Linked DNA regions of Tolumonas auensis DSM 9187. The protein of the gene in region 1 interacts with the protein of each later gene in a pairwise test. Links are inferred from orthologs where the notes say so. Each region holds a gene or a part of one and is shown in the gene's direction. Other genes may lie near its edges.

Region 1 (8,232 bases):
CAAGCGAATGAGACCCCATGAGCATAGATCAACTATGTGATTGGGGCGAAAGAACGCAGCCAACGCCGCTGCAACTTCAAGTGGGAAGGGTATGACAAATCGAGGTAAGGTGATGGAATACATTGTAGGCGTTGATATCGGTAACTCTTCAACTGAAGTGGCGCTGGGATTACGGAGATCCAATGGTGATTTCCGTTTTATCGCCAGTGCATTAACCGAGACTACTGGTATCAAAGGCACCAAACGTAATTTGTTTGGCATCTACAAAGCACTGAACCTGCTGGTGGAAAAAGCCGGTATTGCTTTAAGTGATCTGAGTCTGATCCGCATTAACGAAGCAACACCGGTTATTGGTGATGTCGCGATGGAAACCATCACGGAAACCATCATTACCGAATCCACTATGATTGGTCATAACCCGAAAACCCCCGGCGGACTCGGCCTGGGTGTGGGCATCACCATTACCTTCGATGAACTGCTTTCCCGCAGCAACAGTGAATCTTATATTGTTGTCGCGCCTGCTCAGCTCGACTTTGCCGATATTGCCGGGATGATCAACGCCGCCGTCAAAGCCGGATACCGCATTGAAGCCGCAATTTTGCAACGCGATGACGGTGTTTTAGTGAATAACCGTCTTGAAAAACCAATTCCGATTGTCGATGAAGTCAGTTATATCGACAGAATTCCGATGGGTATGCTGGCTGCAGTTGAAGTTGCCATGCCCGGACAGGTGATTAGCACCTTGTCCAACCCCTATGGTATCGCCACCGTATTTAATCTCTCTTCAGATGAAACCCGCAATATTGTGCCAGTTGCCCGTGCGCTGATCGGTACCCGTTCTGCGGTAGTGGTGAAAACACCGAAGGGGGACGTCAAAGCCAGAACTATTCCGGCAGGTCATCTGATGCTGTTTGCCAATGGCCGCACCACAACCGTCGATGTGGCCTCCGGCAGTGAAAAAATCATGCAGGCCGTCAAAGCCTGTCGCCAGCTGGATAACGTGACCGGCGAATCCGGTTCCAATATCGGCGGTATGCTGGAAAACGTGCGCCAGACCATGGCAGAGCTGACCAACAAGCCTTCCGGCGAAATCTTTATTCAGGATCTGCTGGCTGTCGATACCTTCGTGCCAGTGAATGTGCAAGGCGGTTTGGCCGGTGAATTCTCACTGGAACAAGCGGTCGGCATCGCTTCAATGGTGAAATCCGATCATCTGCAAATGGCGCGGATCGCCGAAGAAATTCACAACACGCTGCATATCGGAGTGCAAATCGGTGGGGCGGAAGCCGAAGCCGCCATTTTAGGCGCACTTACCACACCCGGCACCACCAAACCGATGGCGATTCTCGATCTGGGTGCCGGCTCCACTGATGCGTCGATCATCAATCCGCAAGGTGAAATCGTTGCCACCCACCTCGCCGGTGCCGGCGATATGGTGACGATGATCATCGCCTCGGAGCTGGGTCTGGAAGATCGCTATCTGGCAGAAGACATCAAGAAATATCCGCTGGCAAAAGTAGAAAGTCTGTTCCACATCCGTCATGAAGACGGCTCAGTGCAGTTTTTTGATAGCCCCCTGCCAGCCGCGGTGTTCGCGCGCGTGGTAGTAGTAAAAGAAGGCAAATTTATCCCGCTTCCCGGCGAGTTTGCGCTGGAAAAAGTACGCAATATCCGCCGTTCCGCCAAAGAGCGCGTATTTGTCGCCAACTCGCTGCGTGCCCTGCAGTTTGTCAGCCCGACCGGCAATATCCGCGATATTCCGTTTGTGGTGCTGGTCGGTGGTTCATCCCTTGATTTTGAGGTGCCGCAACTGGTGACCGATGCCCTGTCTCATTACAACCTGGTCGCTGGCCGCGGCAATATCCGCGGTTGTGAAGGCCCGCGTAACGCTGTGGCCACCGGTCTGATCCTCTCTTATCTGCGGGAGCTGCCGGCATGAAATCACTGCATGAAGAACAGCCCGTCATCATCGTGCATACCCTCGCTGATTGTGAGCAAGGGTTATGGCAACAGGTGTTTTATGGCATCGAAGAGGAAGGCATTCCGTTTCAGCTAAAACCAATAACTGGCAGCGATGTTACGGATGCGGCTTATCTGGCTGCGCAGCAATCGCCGCTCTTAGTAGGGATGGCCTGCAATCGGGAACAACTCGTTATTCATTACAAAAACCTGATGCCTGCCAGCCCGTTATTTCAGTTAAGTAAACCACTGACACAACCAGTGGATGTATTGCGAAGTCTCGGCAATAACGCCGCCAGACTCGTGAAAGGTTTACCGTTTAAGCCGTTGTAATAAGCGTTCATACCAAGCGAAACACAGGAGAGCAAAAATGAACAATGCGTTAGGTCTTGTCGAAACCAAAGGATTAGTCGCTGCCATTGAAGCGGCTGATGCGATGGTGAAATCAGCCAATGTGCAGTTAGTTGGCTACGAAAAAATAGGTTCCGGGCTCGTCACCGTGATGGTGCGGGGTGATGTAGGCGCAGTGAAAGCGGCGGTAGAAGCCGGCTCTGCAGCGGCGAAAAACGTCGGTCAGGTTCAGTCCTGTCATGTGATCCCTCGCCCTCACAGCGATGTGGAAAACATTTTACCGAAATCACTGTAATTCAGGGAAGCCAGCCAGTAAGAGGTGTGCAACGTGAAATTATCACTCGGATTATTAGAAGTCAGCGGCTTTGCGCTGGCCGTCAACACAGCAGATGCCATGGCGAAATCGGCCTCGGTCAAGCTGGTTGGTATTGATACATGCAAAGGTGGTGGTTGGATGACCATCAAAATTACGGGTGATGTGGCTGCGGTCGATGCCGCACTGAGCACTGGCGCGGCTTTCGCAGTGAAACATGGTGGTTTGATCGCGAAATCATTATTAGCCCGTCCTGATACACAGCTGATGCAACAGGTCGTTCCATCAAAAACCAAGGTAGAACAACCAGCACTAACGCCTGAACCAGCAGAAGCACAACCCATCGCTCAGGAAGCCGTTTCCAAAACAGCAACCGACGAAGTGACACCCGATCAGGAAGGAGAACCAACCGTGGATTTTCCTGACGGCAAAGTGACCTGCAACCTCTGTCAGGACCCACTTTGCCCGCGCCAGAAAGGTGAACCACGAAGTAAATGTATTCATGCCAGAGGTCACGCATGATGGAAAAAGAACTCGTCAGAACCGCTGTCTGCCATGTGTTGGATGAACTGCGTCAACACCCTATCCCGCTGGGTGTGTCCAATCGTCATGTGCATTTATCACAAACTGACTATCAGCAATTGTTTCCTGATCAGCCGTTAGCGGTCAAAAAAGCCCTGAAACAACCAGGACAATTTGCCGCCGAACAGACAGTCACCGTTGCCGGCCCGAAAGGTCATCTGAAAAACGTCCGTATTCTCGGACCGTTACGCAGTCAGAGCCAGATTGAAATTTCACGCACCGATGCACGGACTCTGGGAGCCACTGCCCCGCTACGCTTATCCGGCAAACTGAGTAATACGCCGGGCATCAAGCTGATCAGCCCGTTCGGGGAAATCACACTGAATGAAGGCGTGATTGTTGCCCTGCGCCATATTCACATGTCCCCGCTGGATGCGCTGATTTACGGCGTGCAGCACGGTGACTCCGTCAAAGTAGCCATTGAAGGCAGCAGTCGCAAAACCATTTTTGATGATGTTGCGATCCGGGTTTCTCCTGAGATGACGCTGGAAATGCACATTGATACCGACGAAGCCAATGCCGCCGATGTCGATAATCCGGCGGCCTTCGCCACGCTGGTGAGGGAATAGATCATGGCCGCCCTTCCTCTGGATCAAACTGAGCAGATCGTCAGCCGGATCGTTGCTCTGCTGCAGCAACGTGAACGTGCCGTGTTTGCTGCCCGTCAGTCAGATTTAGCGCAAGGACTGTCTCCTTCTGTTTATGTACGTCATGCCAATCTGCACATTCAGCAGCCCGATCTTGGCTTTATGCGCCAACTCGCTGCGCTCGATGCTAATCATCCGGCAGTCGCCACTGCGCTTGATGCGATGTCTTATGGCATTCATCTGCACATCAGTCTGCATCAGCAGTTATTGACTGCCTTACCTGTCGCAGGGCTAAGCAAACTGGCGCTCACCCTCAGTGATCATCAGGGGCAAGCGATCTGGTTATGCCCAAAATCAGTGATTGGTTACAGCGATGTGATCAGTCTGAGACCCGGCACGCTCTTGATTGCGCCGCGCTCGTTATTAACCCCGCTGGCGTCAGATGTGCTGACTCAGCGCCACATGCAATGGATCCGGCCGGAGTAAATCATGCAATTAGCCAAAGTCATCGGTTCCGTCGTTTCGACACAAAAATCACATTCCCTGACCGGAAAGAAATTGCTGTTAGTCCAGTTGCTCAATGCGGATGGCACGCACCCGGAACAAGAACGCTTACGCGAAGAAGTGGCGGTTGATTCCGTCGGTGCCGGTGAAGGTGAAATCGTGCTGATCGCACGGGGAGCTTCTGCGCGCTGGGTATTTAGTGAACCGAACGAAGCAATCGATCTGGCAATTGTCGGCATCGTTGATTCCTTATCGCAAACCCCATCGGTATGAGGAGCGATTCATGAGCATCTACACCAAAACCGGCGATAAAGGCACAACTGCGTTAGTGGGTGGCGCAAGAGTGAAGAAGACCGATTTACGCGTCGAGACTTACGGCACCGTGGATGAACTGAATGCCATGCTGAGTCTGGCCAGTAAGGAAGTCAAAGACGCAGCAAACCAGTCTCTGCTGGAAGCGCTTCAGTATCAGCTGTTTTATCTGGGAGCAGAACTGGCGACGGCTGATCCTGCCGCAACCAAAGCCAATCAACGTGTTGTCACAGCCGATGATATTACGGCAATGGAGAACGCGATTGATCGCTGCATGGCCGCCTTACCACCCGTGCACAGTTTTGTGCTGCCCGGTACCTCTGAAGCCGGCAGCCGGTTACATGTCGCCCGAACCATCGCGCGCCGGGCAGAGCGCCGGTTGGTGGAACTGTCTGAAACGGCCACTATCCGGCCGGAATTACTGAAATATTTAAATCGCCTTTCTGATTGTTTGTATGCCCTTGCCCGTTTTGAAGATCAGCAGGCTCATACCGAGCAGATTGTGAAAACCGTCATTCAGCGCTATCTGTCCGCAACCACCGAACGCCGGAATGCTCTCCCGGCGGCAACAGCTGCTACCCAGGTTGTCAGCGGGCAGTTAGCGCTGGACTTCTCGCTTGCACATCGTCTGCTGCAACAAGCCATCTGTGCAGCAAATGAATTGCAGGTGCCGGTGGTGATAGCCCTCACCGACCGGCATGGCAATGCCATTCTGACTTACCGGATGCCTGACGCGTTATTGGTAAGTCTCGAACTGGCACCGAAAAAAGCTTACACCGCAGTGGCCCTCAAAGCCGCAACTCACGAATTAAGCGCCGCGATCCAGCCCGGTGCCGACCTGTTTCAGCTTGAAGCCAGCAGTGGTGGAAAAGTGGTGACATTCGGCGGCGGTTATCCGCTTTATCGCGACGGTCACCTGGTGGGTGGTTTAGGGATCAGCGGTGGCAGCGTTGAACAAGATATGCGTATTGCACAAGCCGCACTTCATGGATTACATCTGGGGAAAGAAGAATGAATAACACTGAGTTAGAAAGCTTAATCCGCACTATTCTGACTGAACAGCTCACGCCTTCCGCTACGGACACGCCTGCATGTACCGCTTCGTCTGTTGCACTGTTTGATGATGTGGACAGTGCCATCTGTGCAGCGCATGCCGCCTTCCTGCGTTATCAGGAAGCACCGTTAAAAACCCGCAGTGCCATTATTGCCGCCATTCGTGCTGAGATTGCGCCCTGCCTGTCTGAACTGGCAGAACGTGCTGCCGCAGAAACCGGTATGGGCAACACCGCCGACAAGATCCTGAAAAACAAAGCGGCACTGGAAAATACTCCCGGTATCGAAGATTTGAAAACAACTGCTCTGACCGGTGATGAAGGTATGGTGTTGTTTGAATACTCTCCGTTTGGGGTAGTTGGTGCCGTGGCGCCAAGCACAAATCCGACCGAAACCATTATCAATAACAGCATCAGTATGCTGGCCGCCGGAAATGCGATCTATTTCAGCCCGCATCCCGGTGCAAAAAATATCTCTTTGTGGTTAATCCAGAAAATGGAAGAGATCGCCTTCAAAGTCTGCGGTATCCACAATCTGATCGTGACGGTCAAAGAGCCGACTTTTGAAGCCACCCAGCAAATGATGGCACATGACAAAATCGCGTTGTTAGCCATCACCGGTGGCCCCGGTATCGTGAATATGGGGCTGAAAAGCGGGAAAAAAGTGATTGGTGCCGGCGCCGGTAATCCGCCTTGTCTGGTGGATGAAACCGCAGAGATCGTCAAAGCCGCACAAGACATCGTCGCGGGAGCCTCTTTTGACTACAACCTGCCCTGCATCGCAGAAAAAAGCGTGATTGCCGTTGATTGCATCGCCGATCAACTGATTCAGCAAATGCGCGAATTCGGCGCCATGCAGATCACGGATCCTCAACAAATCGCGCAGTTACGCGAAGTCTGCATTCAGAAAGGTGCGGCTAATAAGAGCCTGGTCGGCAAAAGCCCGGCAACGATTCTGGCAGCCGCAGGTATTCCCTGCCCGGCCAAAGAACCGCGACTGATCATTCTGGAAGTCCCGGCCAATGACCCGTTTGTTGTTACCGAACAACTGATGCCGGTGCTGCCGATTGTTCGCGTTGATAACTTTGAACAAGGCCTGCAGCTGGCACTGAAAGTGGAAGATGGCCTGCACCATACGGCCATGATGCATTCACAGAATGTTTCCCGCCTGAACAAGGCTGCACATCTGATGCAAACTTCAATTTTCGTGAAAAACGGCCCTTCCTACGCAGGAATTGGTGTGGGAGCAGAAGGATTCACCACCTTCACCATTGCCACCCCGACCGGCGAAGGCACCACATCAGCCCGCACGTTCGGTCGCTTACGCCGCTGTGTACTGACCAATGGCTTTTCAATTCGCTAAGTTCTGATGAGGCATGAATAAATGAACAAGTTTTTAGTCAGTACGAAAATCTACAGTGGTATTAACAGTCTGGATGTACTGAAGCGGTTTAACGGGAAAAAGATCTGGGTCGTCTGTGACAGTTTTTTAGCCAAAAGTCCGGCGTATACACGGCTCGAAACTCTGTTAGCGCCGCAAAATGAGGTTCATTTATTCAGCGATATCACGCCTGATCCCAGCATTGCCATTGTGGTGGCCGGGATCACCCAATTCAACGCGGTTACACCCGACATCGTCATCGGTTTTGGCGGTGGTTCAGCTATTGATGCCGCCAAAGCCATTGTTTATTTCGCGCGTCAGCAAGGACGGGATATCGAAACCTGTATTGCCATCCCGACCACCAGTGGTACTGGTTCAGAAGTGACCAGTGCAACGGTGATCAGTGATCCGGAAAAAGGCATTAAATATCCGATTTTTGAAGACAGCATCTATCCGGATATCGCGATCCTTGATCCGTCACTGGTCGTGACTGTGCCACCCGCGATCACCGCCAATACCGGGATGGATGTACTGACCCATGCACTGGAGGCCTATGTATCAAAAGGCGCGAGCGATTTTACCGATGCACTGGCTGAAAAAGCCGTGCAACTCGTCTTCCGTTATCTGCCGACTGCCTGTGTTAAAGGTGATTGCCTGCAAACCCGCAGCAAAATGCACAATGCCTCTGCGATGGCAGGTATGGCATTCAGTCAGGCCGGATTGGGGCTGAATCACGCGATTGCGCATCAGTTTGGCGGTCAGTTTCACATCGCGCATGGTCTGGCTAACTCGTTATTACTGACGCAGGTAATCAGCTTTAATGCTGCCAGTGATGTTCGTGCCCTGAAACGCTACGCCAGTATGGCCAAACATTGTCTGTTCTGTGCGCAGGATGCCAGTGATAAAACAGCACTTAATCAGCTACTCAATCATATCCGTCAGTTACAGAAACAGATCGGTATCGTCACTTCGTTACATGCGCTGAAAATCAGCGAAAAACAGGTGCGTAGCTGTTTACCCGACATTATTGCGGCGACACAGGCTGACAGCACATTAAAAACCAACCCTTGTCCGATTACAGATATTGAAATCAGCCGGATTGTAGAGGCTATTCTATGAGCGGATCTGCCGTTATTTTGCAGGAACAACAAATCCGGGCAGTTCTTCAATCACTTGATCTGAATACACTTC
Region 2 (5,670 bases), 130 kb from region 1 along the record:
TTACGCGTTCTCTTAACTCTTTGCCGGGTTTGAAATGAGGGACACTCTTGGCCAGAAGTTCAACCTTCTCCCCAGTTTTAGGATTACGACCTACTCTGGGTGCTCTGTAATGAAGGGAAAAACTACCAAAACCACGGATTTCAATACGATTCCCGCTTTCAAGGGTCGCAGCCATACACTCCAGAATTTCCCGGACTGCAGCCTCAACATCCTTAGCGGCAAGATGTTGCTGACTAGAAGAAAGACGCTCAATAAGATCAGATTTCGTCATAAATATTCTCCGCAGCGTAAATAGATTAAATGGAGCGGCTTTCACCGCTCCATTTTTAAGAGCGATTATTCGCCTTTAGCAGCTTTGAAAGCTTCAGCCATTGCATTACCGAAACCAGCTTCTTCTTGCTGATTCAGGGAATCCATTGCTGTTTTTTCTTCAGCTTCGTCTTTAGCACGAACTGACAGGCTCACTGTACGGTTTTTACGGTCAACGCCCATGAATTTGGCTTCAACTTCATCACCAACAGACAGAACCAGAGATGCGTCTTCTACACGATCACGTGATGCATCAGCAGAACGGATGTAGCCTTCAACACCTTCTTCCAGCTCGATGGTAGCGCCTTTGCTGTCAACGGCAGTTACCTTACCTTTAACGATAGCACCTTTTTTGTTATCTGACAGGTACTTGTTGAACGGATCTTCTTCGATCTGTTTAACACCCAGAGAGATACGTTCACGCTCTGGATCTACCTGCAGAACAACTGCTTCGATTTCGTCGCCTTTCTTGAACTCGCGAACAGCATCTTCGCCAGTTGCATTCCAGGAGATGTCTGACAGGTGAACCAGACCATCAATACCACCATCCAGACCAATGAAGATACCGAAATCAGTGATAGATTTGATCTTACCGCTTACGCGATCGCCTTTCGCATGAGTTTCTGCGAACTGCTGCCATGGGTTAGCTTTGCACTGCTTCAGACCCAGGGAGATACGGCGACGTTCTTCGTCGATGTCCAGAACCATAACTTCAACAGTGTCACCCACGTTAACAACTTTAGATGGGTGAATGTTTTTGTTAGTCCAGTCCATTTCTGAAACGTGAACCAGACCTTCAACGCCTTCTTCGATTTCAACGAAGCAACCGTAATCAGTCAGGTTGGTTACACGGCCAGTCAGACGTGCACCTTCTGGGTAACGTTTAGCGATAGCTACCCATGGATCTTCGCCCAGCTGTTTCAGGCCCAGAGACACACGAGTGCGCTCACGGTCGAATTTCAGAACTTTAACGGTGATTTCATCACCTACGTTCACGATTTCAGATGGGTGTTTAACACGTTTCCATGCCATGTCAGTGATGTGCAGCAGACCGTCAACACCACCCAGATCTACGAATGCACCGTAGTCAGTCAGGTTCTTAACGATACCCTTAACTTCATGGCCTTCTTGCAGAGAAGACAGCAGGCTGTCACGCTCAGAAGAGTTTTCAGTTTCAATAACTGCACGACGAGAAACAACAACGTTGTTACGTTTCTGATCCAGCTTGATTACTTTGAACTCAAGCTCTTTGCCTTCCAGGTGAGCAGTGTCACGTACTGGACGCACGTCAACCAGAGAACCAGGCAGGAATGCACGGATACCGTTCAGTTCTACGGTGAAACCGCCTTTCACTTTGCCATTGATCAGACCAACAACAGTTGCCTGTTCTTCGTATGCTTTTTCCAGCTGCAACCATGCTTCGTGACGTTTAGCTTTTTCACGAGACAGCAGAGTCTCACCGAAACCGTCTTCCACAGAGTCCAGAGCTACGTCAACTACGTCACCCAGTGCAACTTCCAGCTCGCCCAGTGCATTTTTGAACTGTTCAGCAGGGATTGCAGATTCTGATTTCAGACCAGCGTCAACCAGTACGATGCCGTTTTCGATAGCAACAACAGTACCTTTAACGATGGCACCAGGACGGGTTTCCAGTTGTTTCAGAGACTCTTCAAAAAGTTGAGCAAAAGATTCCATCATGTTTAAAAACACTTAAAAGTTAATAACGTCCACAGGGCAATCCGGCCGCTATGGGGTTGTGGTTATTTAGCCATCCCTTCCTTGGTCTGACCGATCCAGACTGACTACTCAGCCCGGATAAAACGCTGATTTACAAGCTCCAACACCTGATTGAACACCGAATCAACGGACATTGTTGTTGAATCGATAATTATTGCATCATTGGCGGGCTTTAACGGAGCAACAGGACGGTTCCTATCACGGAAATCGCGTTCCTGAATTTCTTGTAAAAGGTTATCAAAACTAACATTTATTCCCTTTTGCTGCAACTGCAATTGTCTACGTCTTGCTCGTTCTTCAGCGCTGGCATCAAGAAATATTTTCAGTGGAGCAGCAGGAAAAACTACGGTGCCCATATCCCGACCATCGGCAATTAAACCGGGATGCTGAGCAAAACTCTGCTGCCGAAGTAATAACGCTGCTCTAACCTCTGGGTAGGCGGCAACCTTGCTGGCCAGATTACCTGTCGCTTCTGTTCTGATTTCATCAGTTACATTGACACCGTCCAGAACAATCAGTACCTGTTCATTTTCAATTGGAAAGCTGACATTCAGATTACTGGCCAGCACGGAAAGAGAAGCAACATCATCTAATGCTGTTCCGTGCTTTATTGCTGCAACAGCCAATACGCGATAAATGGCTCCGGAATCAAGCAGATGCCAGCCAAGATGTGTGGCCAGCAACATGCAAAGTGTGCCTTTCCCTGCCCCGCCTGGCCCATCAATAGTTACAACAGGAAAATGAAAATTATCTGTCATTGTTATTATCCTGAATCTTAATGAATTAAGAGCAAATACAAATCAGAGCTTCCAGACAACGATGTGCTCTTCCCAGTCGCCACGATTACGCTCATGAACTACTTTACCTTTTACCGATTTGCCATATCGGTACATTTTCCGTTTATCACCATTTAATAGCGGATGCCAGAACGGTAACGGTTTATTTTCCGCAATACGCCGGTATGCGCAGGTAGATGGTAACCAAGGCAACGTTTTAGCCAGATGAACATCCAGTTTAATGCAGTCTGGCTCGAATTTATGGCGGTTCAGATAGTCAGAACAGCTGCAACTTTCCAGATCGAGCAGATTGCATGCAACGTTGGTATAAACAAGCTCATCCGTATCTTCATCAATTAACTTGGTAAGACAGCAGTGGCCACATCCGTCACAAAGCATTTCCCATTCATCATCAGTCATTTCTTCGAGCTGTTTATGCTCCCAGTAACGACTCTTGATCAGCGCTTCTTTACTCATGATCATTCTCCCGGGACAAATAGGTACGATGCTGTGTCAGCAGATTCTCTTCTTCTTGTCTGATCCATAACCAATAGCGGTTAGTGGTTAACTCCTGAAGAAGTTTTTCTTTAGAAACTGAGAGCACTTTTTCTAATTTATCTTCCGTCAGTAACATGACTAACTCCGGTCTGCCAAAAACTTGCAAGAGCTCGGCAGGAATGACTGAAAAATCGTCTTTTTTGGTCAGGAAAAGATAAGTATTAGGTCGCTTACTACTCCGATAGACAGCACAGATCATGATTCTGATTAATTTCCCTAGGGTTTGTTGCTATGAATAGTCCGGAAATATAACATGTGATGCCATTAATACTCATGTATTGTTGTATGGAGTGGACGGATGTCCGAACGCGGTTACGAGCTGAAAGGCAGTGTTTTTACAATGACTGTATTACATCTGGAGGATGCGATACCTGAGCAAATCCAACAACTTCTGGAACAGAAAGCAAGTCAGGCTCCAAAGTTTTTTGATTCTGCCCCCTTAGTCATTAATGTTGAAATGCTTACTGAAATCCCCGATTTTTCTAAAATCATGTCGGCTATTCTGACCGCTAACTTTATTCCCGTTGGTGTAACCGGAGTAAAAAGCAATGAAATGCGCGAAGCAGCCAAGCAAGCCAGGCTGGCAATATTAACAGCTGGAAAAGAAACAAACACTGATGCTGTTGTTTTACATACACCTAAAGAAAGCATTTATAAAACACCTTCAGAGTTAAGAGAAGAACAGCAAACATCGCCAGGCACTACTGCTGATCCAGACAATCTGGTTCCAACTAAAGTTGTGCAGGGTAACGTGCGTTCCGGGCAACAAATTTATTCTCCCGGCCCTGTAGTTATATTGGGTTCTGTGAGTAATGGCGCTGAAATTATTTCCAATGATAGTATTCATGTATATGGTACTTTAAGAGGCAGAGCGCTTGCCGGTGCACGGGGCAATCATGATGCCCGAATTTTTTGCGGGCACCTTGAAGCCGAATTAATTTCAATTGCAGGACACTATCTGCTAAGTGATAGCCTCCCCGAGCCGCATGTCGGCCAAGAGGTACAGATATCCCTGGAAAATGAAAAAATTATTTTTGACAAATTAACCAGCTAACGGTTTACAAGGGTAATATTCATGGCTCGAATTATTGTCGTTACATCCGGGAAGGGTGGTGTTGGTAAGACCACAAGTAGTGCTGCGATCAGTACCGGTCTGGCACAACGAGGTAAAAAAACCGTTGTCATTGACTTCGATATAGGTTTGCGGAATCTGGATTTGATCATGGGTTGCGAACGCCGGGTCGTTTATGACTTTGTTAATGTCATAAATGGTGAGGCCACATTAAATCAGGCATTAATCAAAGATAAACGCGTTGAAAACCTGTTTATTCTGCCTGCATCGCAGACTCGCGATAAAGATGCCTTAACTAAAGAAGGCGTTGAAAAGATCATCAATAAACTTCAGGAGATGGATTTTGACTACATTATCTGTGACTCTCCTGCTGGTATTGAAACCGGCGCTTTAATGGCGTTGTATTTTGCTGATGAAGCAATTGTGACCACGAATCCTGAAGTTTCTTCAGTTCGTGACTCTGACCGGATCCTCGGCATTCTTGCTTCTAAATCTCGTCGTGCAGAGCAAAGTCTCGAACCCGTTAAAGAACATTTACTGCTAACCCGTTATGCTCCAGGCCGTGTTAACAGAGGTGATATGCTGAGTGTAGAGGATGTGCAGGAAATTCTGGCCATTCCTTTATTGGGCGTGATCCCTGAATCTCAGGCAGTACTGCGCGCATCAAACTCTGGTGAGCCAGTAATATTCGATCAGACCTCAGATGCTGGCCAAGCTTATCTTGATACTGTTGCCCGATTACTGGGAGAGAAACGTGATTTCCGTTTCTTGCAGGAAGAGAAAAAAGGCTTCTTTAACCGCCTGTTCGGAGGATAACACCTGATGTCATTGCTTGATTTTTTTCTGAAATCCAGAAAAGAGAACACGGCGAAACTGGCTAAAGAGCGTCTGCAAATTATTGTCGCTCATGAAAGAACCAGTCGTAGCGGTCCGGATTATCTGCCTCAATTAAAGCAGGATATACTGGATGTTATCAGGAAGTATGTTCAGATTGATCCTGAACAGGTAACTGTCCAGCTGGATAAAAAAGGTGAGCAACTTTCTGTTCTTGAACTCAATATTATGCTGTCAGATGATAAGCCGCAAAATGCTGACGATAATACTGAAGAAACAAAAAGTTAAACAAGAAGGGCGCGAAAGCGCCCTTCTCATTACAGGTTTAACAGTTTATTTCGCCAACCCGATGTAATTTTAGGCTGTTCCACATCAGAACTCTTA

The links. The genes of interacting proteins can lie anywhere in the genome.
Region 2: the proteins of TOLA_RS08620 (region 1) and minC interact in binary tests that used the Escherichia coli proteins (3 or more experiments, as listed by UniProt). The link is inferred for Tolumonas auensis DSM 9187 from one-to-one orthologs.

The regions. Positions count from the first base shown.
Region 1 is NC_012691.1:1,855,916-1,864,147, forward strand. Bases 3,160-5,925 are described here. They hold TOLA_RS08620 (EutN/CcmL family microcompartment protein), read left to right. Parts: upstream 3,160-4,281; coding sequence 4,282-4,569; downstream 4,570-5,925. Other genes in these bases: TOLA_RS08610 (phosphate propanoyltransferase), read left to right, coding at 3,160-3,774; pduM (microcompartment protein PduM), read left to right, coding at 3,778-4,278; TOLA_RS08625 (cob(I)yrinic acid a,c-diamide adenosyltransferase), read left to right, coding at 4,580-5,623; TOLA_RS08630 (aldehyde dehydrogenase family protein), read left to right, coding at 5,620-5,925. Also shown: TOLA_RS08590 (diol dehydratase reactivase subunit alpha), read left to right, coding at 113-1,939; TOLA_RS08595 (glycerol dehydratase reactivase beta/small subunit family protein), read left to right, coding at 1,936-2,292; propanediol utilization microcompartment protein PduJ, read left to right, coding at 2,330-2,605; TOLA_RS08605 (BMC domain-containing protein), read left to right, coding at 2,639-3,145; more of TOLA_RS08610, read left to right, coding at 3,142-3,159; more of TOLA_RS08630, read left to right, coding at 5,926-7,023; TOLA_RS08635 (1-propanol dehydrogenase PduQ), read left to right, coding at 7,045-8,160; TOLA_RS08640 (4Fe-4S dicluster domain-containing protein), read left to right, coding at 8,157-8,232. UniProt on the Escherichia coli protein: Probably forms vertices in the bacterial microcompartment (BMC) dedicated to ethanolamine degradation. It may be involved in transporting positively charged molecules into and out of the BMC.
Region 2 is NC_012691.1:1,722,237-1,727,906, forward strand. The notes cover bases 2,733-5,556. They hold minC (septum site-determining protein MinC), read left to right. Parts: upstream 2,733-3,678; coding sequence 3,679-4,434; downstream 4,435-5,556. Other genes in these bases: cmk ((d)CMP kinase), read right to left, coding at 2,733-2,804; TOLA_RS07950 (YcgN family cysteine cluster protein), read right to left, coding at 2,847-3,299; TOLA_RS16495 (YcgL domain-containing protein), read right to left, coding at 3,292-3,579; minD (septum site-determining protein MinD), read left to right, coding at 4,456-5,268; minE (cell division topological specificity factor MinE), read left to right, coding at 5,275-5,556. In the rest of the region: TOLA_RS07935 (integration host factor subunit beta), read right to left, coding at 1-271; rpsA (30S ribosomal protein S1), read right to left, coding at 337-2,007; more of cmk, read right to left, coding at 2,112-2,732; more of minE, read left to right, coding at 5,557-5,574; rnd (ribonuclease D), read right to left, coding at 5,604-5,670. UniProt on the Escherichia coli protein: Cell division inhibitor that blocks the formation of polar Z ring septums. Rapidly oscillates between the poles of the cell to destabilize FtsZ filaments that have formed before they mature into polar Z rings. Prevents FtsZ polymerization.